Regions from separate parts of the Leptolyngbya sp. FACHB-541 genome, predicted to be linked through region 2. Evidence: predicted binding sites of a transcription regulator. Region 2 holds the regulator's gene; each other region holds the start of a gene.
What was found. The regulator NtcA, encoded in region 2, controls nitrogen genes in cyanobacteria. The targets are predictions, from matches to a motif close to TTTGTANNNNNNNNTACAAA.
Positions count from the first base shown of each region.

Region 1: H6G00_RS18555 (MSMEG_0569 family flavin-dependent oxidoreductase) is a predicted target of NtcA. The motif match lies at 2,182-2,201, and genes of this name have one in related genera.
Region 3: H6G00_RS16220 (ammonium transporter) is a predicted target of NtcA. The motif match lies at 2,729-2,748, and genes of this name have one in related genera.

Region 1 is NZ_JACJPC010000086.1:702-4,937, reverse strand. It holds gene H6G00_RS18560 (CHAT domain-containing protein) at 1-2,086, shown strand, start outside; gene H6G00_RS18555 (MSMEG_0569 family flavin-dependent oxidoreductase) at 2,262-3,542, shown strand; partial or broken gene H6G00_RS18550 (amino acid transporter) at 3,578-4,236, opposite strand, start outside.
Region 2 is NZ_JACJPC010000041.1:43,711-47,946, forward strand. It holds gene H6G00_RS06780 (DUF3146 family protein) at 1-261, shown strand, start outside; gene H6G00_RS06785 (pre-16S rRNA-processing nuclease YqgF) at 266-700, opposite strand; gene H6G00_RS06790 (DUF3084 domain-containing protein) at 749-2,230, opposite strand; gene ntcA (global nitrogen regulator NtcA) at 2,300-2,974, opposite strand; gene fabI (enoyl-ACP reductase FabI) at 3,354-4,130, shown strand.
Region 3 is NZ_JACJPC010000072.1:68,173-72,408, reverse strand. It holds gene H6G00_RS16230 (family 10 glycosylhydrolase) at 1-465, shown strand, start outside; gene H6G00_RS16225 (hypothetical protein) at 652-1,068, opposite strand; gene H6G00_RS16220 (ammonium transporter) at 1,081-2,535, opposite strand; gene H6G00_RS16215 (TIGR04376 family protein) at 2,876-3,457, shown strand; gene H6G00_RS16210 (hypothetical protein) at 3,435-3,893, opposite strand; gene H6G00_RS16205 (hypothetical protein) at 4,156-4,236, opposite strand, start outside.

The DNA.
Region 1 (4,236 bases), on a different contig from region 2:
GGACTACCCAACTGCGATTGATTACTATACGCAAGGACTGGAAAAAATTTCAGTTACCGTTGCACCACAGTGGCGATCGCTCACTTTGCGGAACTTGGGAAATGCTTACCTCATGCAAAAGGACTATGAACAGGCAATCGCCTACCAAAACGCGAGTTTAACCCTCTCTCAGTCAGTTGGCGATCGCTATGGTGAGATGCAAACATTAGGAAATTTGGGCAATGCTTACACCGGCACAAGGGAATTTGATCGGGCCATTACCTACCACCAACAGAGCATTGCTTTAGCGCGAGAATTAACCAATCGCTTGCAGGAAGCCCAAGCCTTATTGAATTTGGGAACGACTCACTCCTATCGCCACGACTACATCCAGGCAGTCACTCACCATGAACAAAGCCTAATCATCATGCGCGAACTGAGAGCACGACTGGGAGAAGGTATTGCCCTGACTAACTTGGGGGATGCTTTGTTTAATCTCGATCGCTTACCTGAAGCAGAACAAGCCCTATTTGCAGGGATAGAAGTGTGGGAGTCGTTGCGGGCAGGGTTAGGCAACAATGATGCCTTGAAAGTATCAATCTTTGAAACGCAATCAGCAACCTACCGCAACCTCCAGGAAGTGTTAGCCGATCAGGATAAAGCTGCGATCGCCCTGGAAGTCTCAGAACGAGGACGGGCAAGGGCATTTGTGGAACTCATTGCTAGAGATGCAGCAGGTGTTGATCTGGAGCAATTCGCTGTAGAACCTCCTAACTTAAGCCAGTTGCGTCAAACCGCAATCGACCAAAACGCCACGCTAGTCGAATACAGCATTATCCGAGAACAGGCAGTAGATACCCCTCATGGCGCATCTGAGCAATCCCTGAACGAACCCCAGGAGTCGGAGTTATTCATCTGGGTAATTGCGCCAACGGGAGAGGTGACGTTTCGACGGGTTGATTTGCGATCGCTACCCAGTTTATCCAATGCTTCTCTCGCAGAATTGGCAAACGTGGCGCGACAAGGCATTCGAGGTGAAGGAGTCGCCCGTGATTCCAGCACCCATGAATCTAGAACAGGAGACAATGCTGCGCTCAACCCCGGAGACTTGGTGCGACGGTTGGGCGAACCGTCTAGTTGGCAACCTTATCAAGTTACAGCAGTTGACTTAGATGCAGGTACCGTCACCCTCAGCCATCCTGAAATCACCTTGCCTGCCCCCGTTGCTCTGGCAGAAGTGTATCCCGTCGAATCGCAGCGTCCTCAGGTTCGTCGCTCTCAATATCGTCGCTTACAGCAGCTTCATCAAATTCTGATTGAGCCAATTGCTGACTTGTTGCCTAACGACCCCAACGAACGAGTGATTTTTGTGCCACAAGAGTACCTGTTTTTGGTTCCCTTCGCCGCACTACAAGCCCCAGATGGACAATATTTGATTGAACAACACACCTTGCTTACGACATCAGCCGTTCAGGTACTAGAGTTGAGTCAACAGCGTCCTGCCAGTGCAGCCCAAACAGCCGTTGTGGTTGGCAATCCTGCTCCCATGCCCGGTTCCCTGGCTCCTTTGCCCTATGCTGAAGCTGAAGCTGAGGCGATCGCCCAACTACTCAACACCACTGCAATCACGGGCACCGATGCAACTGAAACTGCGATTAGACAACGCTTATCAGATGCTCAAATCATTCACTTTGCTACTCACGGATTGTTTAACGAAACTCATCCTTTGCAGGGGGCGATCGCCCTTACTCCTTCCACTGCTGAAGAAGATGGATTTCTCACCGCCGCTGAAATTCTAGATCTGTCGCTGAATGCAGAATTGGTTGTCCTAAGTGCCTGCAATACAGGAAGAGGCAAAATTACAGGAGACGGAGTGGTTGGACTGTCGCGATCGTTGATTGCTGCGGGTGCCCCTAGCGTCATGGTTTCCCTGTGGCAAGTTCCCGATGATGCCACGTCACAACTGATGGTCAATTTCTACCGCTATCGACAACAGTTCGATGATGCCCAAGCATTACGACAATCCATGCTCAGCGCAATGCAGACCTATCCTAATCCCCGCGATTGGGCTGCGTTTACTCTGGTTGGTTCTACACCCCAACGCTAGAGAAACCTGTCAGTTTAGACAGGGGAGAATGATGAAGAGGACTAGCTTTGATCAAAAGAATTGTCTTCCCTGACCTTATGTTTAGACTTAAAACTTCCGTAGCTAGAGATACAAAACACCTCGTTTGTCAACCTCTACTCTGAATGTGTTATCTAAACCAGTAAGAAGCAAGCCAATGAACAATCATTACTCTGTCATCATTGTAGGAGGTGGTCAGGCAGGTTTATCCATGAGCTATTGCCTGAAAGAGAGAAACATCGATCACATTGTTTTTGAGAAAAATCAGATTGGTTACTCATGGCGTTCAAAGCGTTGGGATTCTTTCTGTTTGGTGACTCCTAATTGGCAGTGCAAGCTACCTGGATATTCTTATCCAGGTGCAGATCTAAATGGTTTCATGAAGAAGGATGAGATCGTTCAATATATTAAGGAATACGCTGCATCATTTAATCCGCCCGTGAAAGAAGGCGTTGAGGTATTAAAAGTAAGAAAAGATACCCAAGGGAAGTTTGAGGTAGCAACTTCGATTGGAGAATTTACAGCCGATCAAGTTGTGATTGCGTCCGGCAGCTATCATTCTCCCAAAATACCGAGAATTGCTGAACGGTTTCCCCGACACATTGTGCAGTTGCATTCATCTGAATACAAGAACCCTCAATCTCTGTCTGACAAAGCGGTGTTAGTCGTGGGAACAGGACAGTCGGGCTGCCAGATTGCAGAAGATCTACACCTTGCTGGGAAAAAGGTACATTTGTGTGTGGGCAGTGCGCCGCGATCGCCCCGTCGACATCGAGGAAAAGACGTGGTAGATTGGCTTGACCAAATGGGCTACTATGACCTGTCCATCAGCGAACATCCCCAAAAAGATAAAGTGAGAGCCAAAGCAAATCACTACGTTACCGGGCGCGATGGTGGACGTGAGATTGATTTGCGCCAGTTTGCCCTAGAAGGAATGCAGCTTCATGGTAGATTGCAAGAGATCAGCGACGGTAAGCTCAAATTTGACTCTGATCTAAAGCAAAACCTGGATCAAGCAGATGCGGTTGCCGAGAGTATCAAGAAAACCATTGATAACTTTATCCAAAAGAATCATATCCAAGCGCCTACAGAACCCGCTTACAAACCAGTTTGGGAGCCAGAGGAGGAAGCTGCAATTCTAGACTGTGAGCACGCAGATATTGGTACGGTGATCTGGAGTACTGGATATCAGTCAGATTTTGGCTGGGTAGAGATTCCGGTATTTGACGGAAAGGGCTATCCGGGACACGATCGAGGCGTAACTGACGTATGGGGTTTATACTTCCTGGGGCTTCCCTGGCTATACACCTGGGGGTCAGGAAGATTTTCGGGAATTGCACGAGATGCCGTTTACCTGGCTGATTACATCACCGCAAAGAAGAAAGTTTCCTACTCCAATGCTTGGAGTGTTGTCAATGAGTTCCTAATTGGCTCTTAGCTTTTAGTTGGCAGATAGTTGGCAGAGATTCCGCTTTACCCACCCACATGAATTGAGGGACGTCGCTCAGGGTCTTTCTCCGCCTTACGCAGCACTTCGCGAGTCACAACTGCAATGTCACCTTCTCCGAACAGAATGAAGCGCAACAGGTATTGAATTGGGTTTCCCTCTACCCAGCCAAAATAGGCATGAGGAAGTTCGCCAGTTTGGTCACGGGTGTAGAGTAAGATGGCAGCGATCGCATTTGGCACAGCAGCACTTTCAGCCCTCAAGATGCGGTAATTCCCGACCATAGTACCTTTCACTCGAACAATATCGGCAAACTGGGACGCATCAACGATTTGAACCTCTAGAAAGAGGACCGGATCTTCTAAGGGAATATGATTATCCTCTCGGACTTCCCTTTCTTTCTGGTGGTATTCTTCGACATCTCCAACATTAAGCCGATTCGCGATCAACCGTATTGTCTGTTGGCTTGCTTCAGCAATAAAACGACGAGCCGTTTCATCCATCTCAACTTGCTCTACCCGTAGCTCAGTCGATCGCCATACCCGCGAAACCAGAGAGGTCAGCACGATCGCTCCAATGAAAAAGCCAGCAATTCTGATCCCTTCAGGTCTTTCAATAATATTGACAATAGTGGTGTAGATAAATACTAAAGTGATGGCACCAAAAGCGAATCTTGCTCGTTGGG
Region 2 (4,236 bases):
AGTTCCAAGCGTCTACCTGAAACGACTGCCTATGTCCGCATCACTCACCAGTCTTGGCAACAGGGCAGAATTGAAGGTGAGGTGACAGCGAGTGATTATCAGTGGCAGTTTCAGTGGCGCTTTAACCGAGGAGAGCTATCCGTTGAGCCTTCTCTAGGTAGAGCGCTGATTCAAGAACCACTAGGTCGCTTCCTAGAAAAATGTGACTACCAGCTTGAGCCAGGTGGAGATTATTCGTTTACGATTCGGGCAGAGATTTAACCGCCTAAGCCGTCAACCTGCCCAAATAACGCTCGATTAAGAGAATCGCTACAATGTCGTCGATTGGGCGGGGGAGGGTACGAATACCTTGTGGTAGAAGGCGAGACAAACCTTTTGGTGGATACATCTGCCAGTAGCGATCGCGAGCTTCCAGGGTGCTAAATCGCTCATCTACCATGACGATTCGCAGTGGTTCTGACAGACTGCTACTGAGCTTTTGCTTCCACTCTTTAGAGCTGGTTTGATCGCCCATCACTAGCATCGAAATCGGAAACTGTTTGCGTAACGACTGAATGGTGGCGATCGCCTCCTCTGCGGGGATCACCTCACAATAGAAGAGGCTGCGGTCTAGCCCCATGACTGCTACACCACACTTTTGGCGACCGGGATCAAAACCCAAAATAGCTGGCTGACTGGAGTCAAAGAACGGGGATACCATGCGGTTTGAAGAATAAAACCTGCGAGAATTCATTCAATTGAACTGTTCCTAATTATTCCGATCTGAATTGTTCCGGTCTGAATTGCTTGGGTTAGGGGCAGGCTGTTCCGGTCTAGGCGACTGCGAATCGGGTTGTTGTGGAACGAATAAGGGTGAGGATTGCTCTGTCCCAAATAAAACCTGGCCGTCTCGAACTGCAACTAGCTCTAACCTAACTGGACCCGCAGTATAGGTGATGTCTGAGGCGATCGCCTGGATTTCAACAGGCTGATTGTATTGCTTTACCTGGCGCAAAAAGTTGATCAAAGTTTGAGTTCGACCATCTGCAATTTGCGGTATGTCTAGCAATATGCCTGCCTGCCTGGCCCGAAACTGGGAGGCCGCTGCCAATAGCCTAATTCGGTCAAGCAGTTCTTCGTCCGTGGCAGCGGATGGATTGACAGAAACGGACGCTACAATTTCTCCATCTAAAAATACAACCTGATTGGGGGTGGCAGCCGCGAACACTTGAATGCAGGATTCTCCAGCTACAACACACGGTTCTCCCACGACATAGTTGCCTGCCGAAAGAATCCGCACAACGTATTCCTGTCCATCCCGAATTTGACTGACTAAACGCTCAACCTCAGCATTTGTAATATCGATGACTTGCTGATCTAAGTTATCTGCATCAGGTAAGATTTCTTGGACTGCGACTCGATTAGCCTCTAGCAATAGTTGATAAATTACCTGAGGCGCGACAGCCGGATCAACAATGCGAAAGGCACGAGACACAAGAGCTTGATTCCGCAGGAGAGCAACGTTGCCCTGGCGTAAGCCTTGAAACTCTCGCTCAAGAGATTGCACCTCTCGAACGAGGAATGTTCTTTGAGCTTCGAGTTGACGCAGCAGTTCTTCTCGTTCGGCGATCGCCTGATCCCGCAGCGCTAATTCTTCTTCCCGCTGTCGAATTAACTGCTGCCGCCCAACCTGAAGCTCCCGAATTTCTGACCGGAGGCTATTTGCCTGCTGTGTGACCCGACCCAGTTGAGCACGGGCCTGCTCAAAACTAGAACGGATCTGACCCAGTTGGCGCTGAGTTTGGTTGAGTTGGTTTTGAGCCTGGTTAAGTTGGGCAGCAGTTCCGGCTTGACGGGCGACCGCCGCTTCCAAATCCCGGTTAATCTGTCGCAGTCGCCTCCGGGCAGCCATTTGTTGCTCAATCGCCTGATCTCGTTGAGTCTCAATTTGCTGCTTTTCCTCGCTCACCTCTTCCAGGTCTTGGCGGGCAGTAGTTAAGTTCTCTTGAATTTCTTCATAGTCGAAAATACCGCGACGAAGCTGCTCACTTAAGGCAAACAGGAGCGCAAAAGTAGAAGCAGAAATAACGCTACCTGTGAGAACGGTAACAATCGTTGCAGTCTGTCGGGGGCGCAGGTTAAACAGGGTCAGCCGAGCTTTACCCACCCGCATCCCAAGGCGATCGCCCACCGTGGCGATCACCCCCCCCAGTACTAAAATTGCTGCAATCAGGACTAACTGAGCGGTCATCGCTGGTTAGAAACAGTCCAGATACAGCCTACTGCATTCTGAACGAGGTGAACGAGTCGATGCGTTGACTTAAGTAAATTGCTGGCTAAGGGCAACAGGATTATGAACGGTAATTTTCTTTTTGTGGATAGATATCATCTTATCTTGCCGCAGGTCACCTAGCAGACGAGTTACTGTCACGCGGGTAGAACCAATTGCCTCGGCGATCGCCTGATGCGACAACTTCAGGTCAATCGTGATCCCATCCGGGCTGGGCATGCCAAAGTCGCGGCAAAGAATCAGCAGGAAACTCACCAGCCGAGAACCCATATCTCGGTGTGCCAGCGTTTCGATCATCATCTCGGTTTGCAGAATCCGAGATGAAAGTCCCTGGAGCATCAGCATCGACAGCTCAGGGTTATCTTTCAGCGCCTTCTCAACCTGCTCAATTGGAACCGAGAGCAAATCAACAGGTGTAAAAGCAACGGCGTGGTAAAACCGATCAGAGCGATGTCCCGTGATTAGAGACAATACGCCAAACACGCTGTTTTCTCGCAGCAGAGCAACCGTAATTTCCTCTCCAGCCTCGTAGACTCTGGACAGCTTCACGGCTCCTTTGAGCAAAAAATAGACGCGCTCAGCGGGATCACCTGGAAAGAAAATAGTCTTACTTCGATCAAACGACTCCACCACAGGCGGAAAAGCCCCGCCACTCAGCTGCCGAAATACATTCGCTAGCGGTGGTCTATCTTGCGTCACTACCATACCCTCGCCCTACCCACTGTCGTATAGACTGAATCAGGTCATGCATAGATCCCCTGCTTCCTGTGAGAGATCTCTGACTTTAGAACACTAAAACTTAACTGCGAGACTGTTTTTTGTACACGACGATACAAAATCTGCCAACCTGTATCGAAAGTTCCTCAGTAAATCCACATAACTTTGCGTCGGTAGCGCTGAACTTGTTCAAAATTAAGCCAGGTTTGAGCTTTGATGAAGGGACTCGAAAGGCTTATGTTATCTACGATACAAGGCGATCGCCCTAAAGTGAAACGACCACACCAAAACGAATCCTCTATCCTTAGATCCTAGTTTTCCAGTATTCTCCTAGTTGCGCCTAAATAAAGATTTTTCACAGATTCTCATGCTGAACTTGACTGGCAAAAACGCTCTCGTCACAGGCATCGCCAACAACCGCTCGATCGCCTGGGGAATCGCCCAACAGCTTCATCAAGCTGGAGCCAACTTGGGCGTGACCTTCCTGCCCGACGAAAAGGGACGGTACGAAAAGAAAGTGGCAGAACTGGTAGAGCCGCTCCAACCCAGCTTGTTCTTGCCTTGCGACGTGCAAAACGATGAGCAGATCGAGTCGATCTTTAAAACCGTTGGGGAGAAATGGGGCAAGCTCGACATTCTGATTCACTGCCTCGCCTTTGCCAACAAAGATGACCTGACCGGCGGCTTCAGCAAAACCAGCCGCGATGGATTCAACCTGGCGATGGACGTTAGCGCCTACTCACTGGTGCAGCTTAGCCGCGCCGCTAGCCCCCTCATGACCGAAGGCGGCAGCATCATCACGTTGACCTATCTGGGCGGTGTTCGCGTCATTCCTAACTACAACGTTATGGGAATCGCTAAAGCAGCTCTGGAAATGAATGTCCGCTATCTCGCCGCAGAACTCGGACCCCAAAACATTCGCGTGAATGCCATCTCTGCTGGCCCAATCCGCACCCTGGCTTCTTCAGCCGTTGGTGGAATTCTAGACATGATTCACCACGTTGAAGAAATTGCCCCCCTACGCCGCACTGTCACCCAAACCGAAGTCGGCAATACGGCTGCTTTCCTTGCAAGTGACCTCTCTAGCGGCATTACAGGGCAGGTTCTCTACGTCGATTCGGGCTACGCCATCATGGGGATGTAAGGAAATTTCCAGCAAACAAAATGTCTGTAGGGGCAGGTTTAGCAACAGTTCTGTTGTTTCGATGCAAACACTTTGGCGAAACCTGCCCCTACCAAGGGTTTAAATT
Region 3 (4,236 bases), on a different contig from region 2:
TCGCTATTTGCGGTTGAGAATCTGAACGAGAATCTGCAAGGCATTTTCAGCCGGACTCAGGGCGAAACTGATACTCCCATTCCCTATCGTCAGCCGTTTGCCACAGCAGTAACCCGATATAACGCCTTGCAGCGAGAGTGGAGCTATTTACTAGAAAACGGGCAGCTTTGGATGCGCGACCAGCAGCTTGAGGAATGGCGCACCGAGGCAGAAGCTCTGGAACTGGCGCTCAACGAGCTAGCGGATCAGCCCTCCCGACAAAAGTTAGAACGGGCTAGGTTGCAGTTAAACAGCTTCCGTTCTAATTTCAATCGGTGGATGTATTTGCAATCGCTAAACCACAGCTACCGGATTAGCACTTGGGAAAACCGACTAGCCGTTTTAGATACGTTGCTGAACTATGGGGAAAGGGTGGTGATTGAGCAAAGAAATTCCTCAACGACTCAGGCTACTTCAACTCCCTGACCTAAAAAGAAGGAGGAAAGCAAAGCTTTCCTCCTTCTTTTTAACTGTGGTAACAGCTATACAAATCAGGGTGTTGTTGATTTGATGTATGAATTTCGTAGGGTCATGGCATTGCCATGACCCTACAAAGGGGATTGAAATCCGTGAATCATACCCGCATTCAGCAACGCTTAAATCAGAACAGAATTAGCGAATTCTACGCTTACGAATAGCAGCAGAAGGGTGAGGACGATTTTTGCGGCGACGGGTTGCTGCTCCGCCACTCACTAACCCCAATAGGGCAAGCGGTTGAAAGTTGCGGCTTGTATGAGGTTTTTCAGGCTGGGTGATACTGGCAGTTGGGCGGTTGCCCTCCCTCATATGATTGGCATACACCTGATCCGCCAGTGAAAGTGCGCCTGTTGCAATGACAATTCCCAAAAACATGGGATTGTGTCCAGTCAATACTCCTTTCTTGATCACAAAAGAAGCATAGACAAAGTAGAGCGAAATTAATAAACAAATGACCAGCAAAACACCAATGACAGCCGGACTATTAGCAAACGTGTAAATTGGACCTTCTGCTGCAGAAAACTCTTCAAAAGTCTCAAAGGGACTAATCATTTTCATTCCTCCTTACTCAGGCGCTAGCTCTGTAGAACCGGAAACTGGTCGTCCTGCGGCAGTTGGAGCAGGTATTTGCTGCGTCACATAAGACATCATGGCGTACTCTGGATAGCCCTCAGCGCCTAGATCCGACAGATCTAACCCCTCGATTTCTTCTTGCCGGGAGACCCGCAGTAGATTTAGCTTCTTTAGAATCCAACTTGTGCCGTATCCTGGGATGAAACCTAGCAGAACTGTGCAGATAAACGCACCCAGAATTTGTCCACCCAAGTTGATTGCTGGAACTGACTCTCCTTGGGGGAAGCCTGCCGCTGCAATGCCGACAACCACAGAGCCAAATAGTCCACACCAACCGTGTACACCAACGGCCCCTACTGCGTCATCAATGCCAATCTTCTCAACGAAAATAGCCACTTTCGGCATGATGAAGGCACCGATGAAAGCAATGATAATAACCAGAGCTGGATGGTAGAGATCCATCCCGCCACCTGCCGAAATGATGCCAGCTAAGCCGCCTGAAATGGTGAAAAACGGATCTGCTTTAGAGGAGATGTAGGCAGCTATAATTCCTGCTGCTAGTGCCAAAGTGGTATTCACACCAATTGATGCCAGTGTCATTGGTGTGCCATAAATGGTTGTCTCCGCAGAGTAGCCGGGTAAGAAAATTAAGCAAGCTGCGAGGAATGCATAGAAACCTACAAAGATGAGTAACAGCCCCACCATTGTTAGCGGTAAGTTGTGCGGCAGAATGGGTCGAGGATTTCCTTGAGCATCATATTTTCCAATTCTTGGTCCGAGGTTGATCAACACGCCTAGCGTGAAGAAACCTGCGATTCCATGTACCACGGCAGCGCAGCCAAAGTCGTGATAGCCAAAGGAGTTAAACAACCAGCCAAAGTAATTCCAACCCCAAGCGGCTCCTACAACCCAGGTGAAGCCTCCTAAGACAATTGACATGATGACGTATGCGCCAATCTTGACCCGCTCAATTAGGGCACCCGACAGGATAGAAGCAGTAGTCATGGCAAATAACGCAAAAGCAAACCAGAATACTCCTGTGAGATGGTCGGCTGTGTTGGGCCCAAGGGCTGGCGACCAGGGGTAGGAAGCTTCCACGTAGACCATTGCTGCGGCAATGGTTTCACTAGCTTCTGGATTTGTCCACGGACCTAAGACTCCGCCACTGACTGGAAATAGGGGAAAGGCATTGTAAACCCACCAGCCGAAGAAGAAAAACGCTAAACCTACGCTTGATAGCGTGATCAAGTTTTTGACCATCGTTGCCAAAACGTTTTTGGTTCTGGAGGCTCCCCCTTCATAGGCAAGGAAACCTGCATGGATAATCAGCATGAATACAGAAGCCCAGTAGTAGTAGGATTCTGCAACAAACGTTTCTAGAAATTGAGTTGATTTTGGCAAATCCTCAATGGCAACTTGTGCCAGAAGCAATGCATCAGAAAACATCAGCGGTTTCGCTCCTTCAAGAAATATTGGCTGGTCTGGGATTGCCTCATTTGGATATGTCTTCGCGGATGGAGAACCGGTACTCCAACACCAAAACATTTCCGAAGTGAGCGAAATTGCAACTCCAGATAGAGGATTTAAAAGTTACGGTGAGTAAGTTTGAGGATTAGTTTGCCGCCATTGTTATAACAAGTTTGTAGCTGCTACTACCGAACCCAGAGAAAAAATTGCACTCTCGGATGCAGGAATGGATGTTTATTCTGCTCCATTGGAATTATGTTTCAGTAGGGGGAGCTTGCTAGGATGAAGAGGCAGTTTTGCTAGCAAGGGATTCCTGATAATGAGCGTATTTGAGGATTTCAGTCGGTTTTTAGAAACTCGGCTGGAGGAGTTTCTACGCAACAATCCGCATTTGGAACTGCAAGCGTTAGAAGAGAAATTGCGGGAGCAGGAAGAAGAAACGGTGCGGCTGCTGGCAGATTTGCGATCGCGCGAAAAACGTTTACAAGACCAAATTCTAGAAACGGCTCAGGAAGTGCAGCGCTGGCATATTCGGATTGAAAAGGCGAAAAATGCCGGAAGAACTGACTTAGTAAAACCTGCGGAAGAAAGGGAAGCGGCTCTACTCAGTCAAGGAAACCAGCTTTGGGGACAAATGGAAGTGCTCAAAGATCGCAGTAAGCAAACAATCGAGCTACAGCGGCAAATTCAGCTGCGGCGCAAGGAAGTGCAGACGAAGGTAGCAGAAGCACAGGCAACCCGCGCCACCCAGCAAGCTGAGCAGCGCTGGCAGACCGCTGGATGGAATCAAGATTACAGCTTCAGCAGTACTTCTACGGCGTACGATCCTCTGGAAAAAAGTTTTCAACAGTGGGAAACCGAAGAGGAATTGCAGCAGCTTAAGCGGAATATGGGGATGTAGTGGTGATGATGTCGTCGTAGCGGGTGGCGATCGCCGCCACTGACAGCAGACAGCTTTCTAACTCCAGCAAATCCATGTTTTCACCACCCAAAATGCTGTGGACAAATAGAATTTGTCCTGCTTCGTCAAGCTGGAATGCACCGAACCGCATTTTGCGATTTTCAGATAGCAAAAACTGAATCAAATCAGCATCTACGGTGCTGCCAACGGTGATGTGGCTAGAGGCTCTGACGATCGCCACCTCCGAGTCTTCCCAGGGATGAATCTCCCAGGGCAGCACCTCTACCTCAATCAGCGTCGTCTCTTTGTAGAGCAGATTAAACTTAGGTTCGTCTTCCAGGACATGCATTGAGTCCTTGAACATGCTGGACTTGAGGTAGTCTAAGGTGCGATTGTAGGTCAACTCTTGGGCGTGATTGACAAACGAGATTGCCATAAGGGTATGAGGTGCAGAGATTATATTCTTAGTTTACAAATGTTTACTTTGGTTTAACATCGCCTAGGTGGACAGAGTTTCTCACCCTACTAGACAATTTTTGTCCAACAGTTTTGAACTAGGACTGGCGATCGCCAAATAAATCACTGAAGCTCAAGGGAGGTTAATCAGTTTCACTAGTGCAGTGAGTTAAGGTTCTACCTTTTTGATGAACCTGCCGCTATAAGCTGTTGTTTTAGTGAGGCGATCGCCCTTCCTTTTTTTACCTTTCTGGTCTGCGATCGCGAGTTAAGATACTCATCACTTCACCAGAACTGGGAGCGGGCAACAGAGGACTCCACGC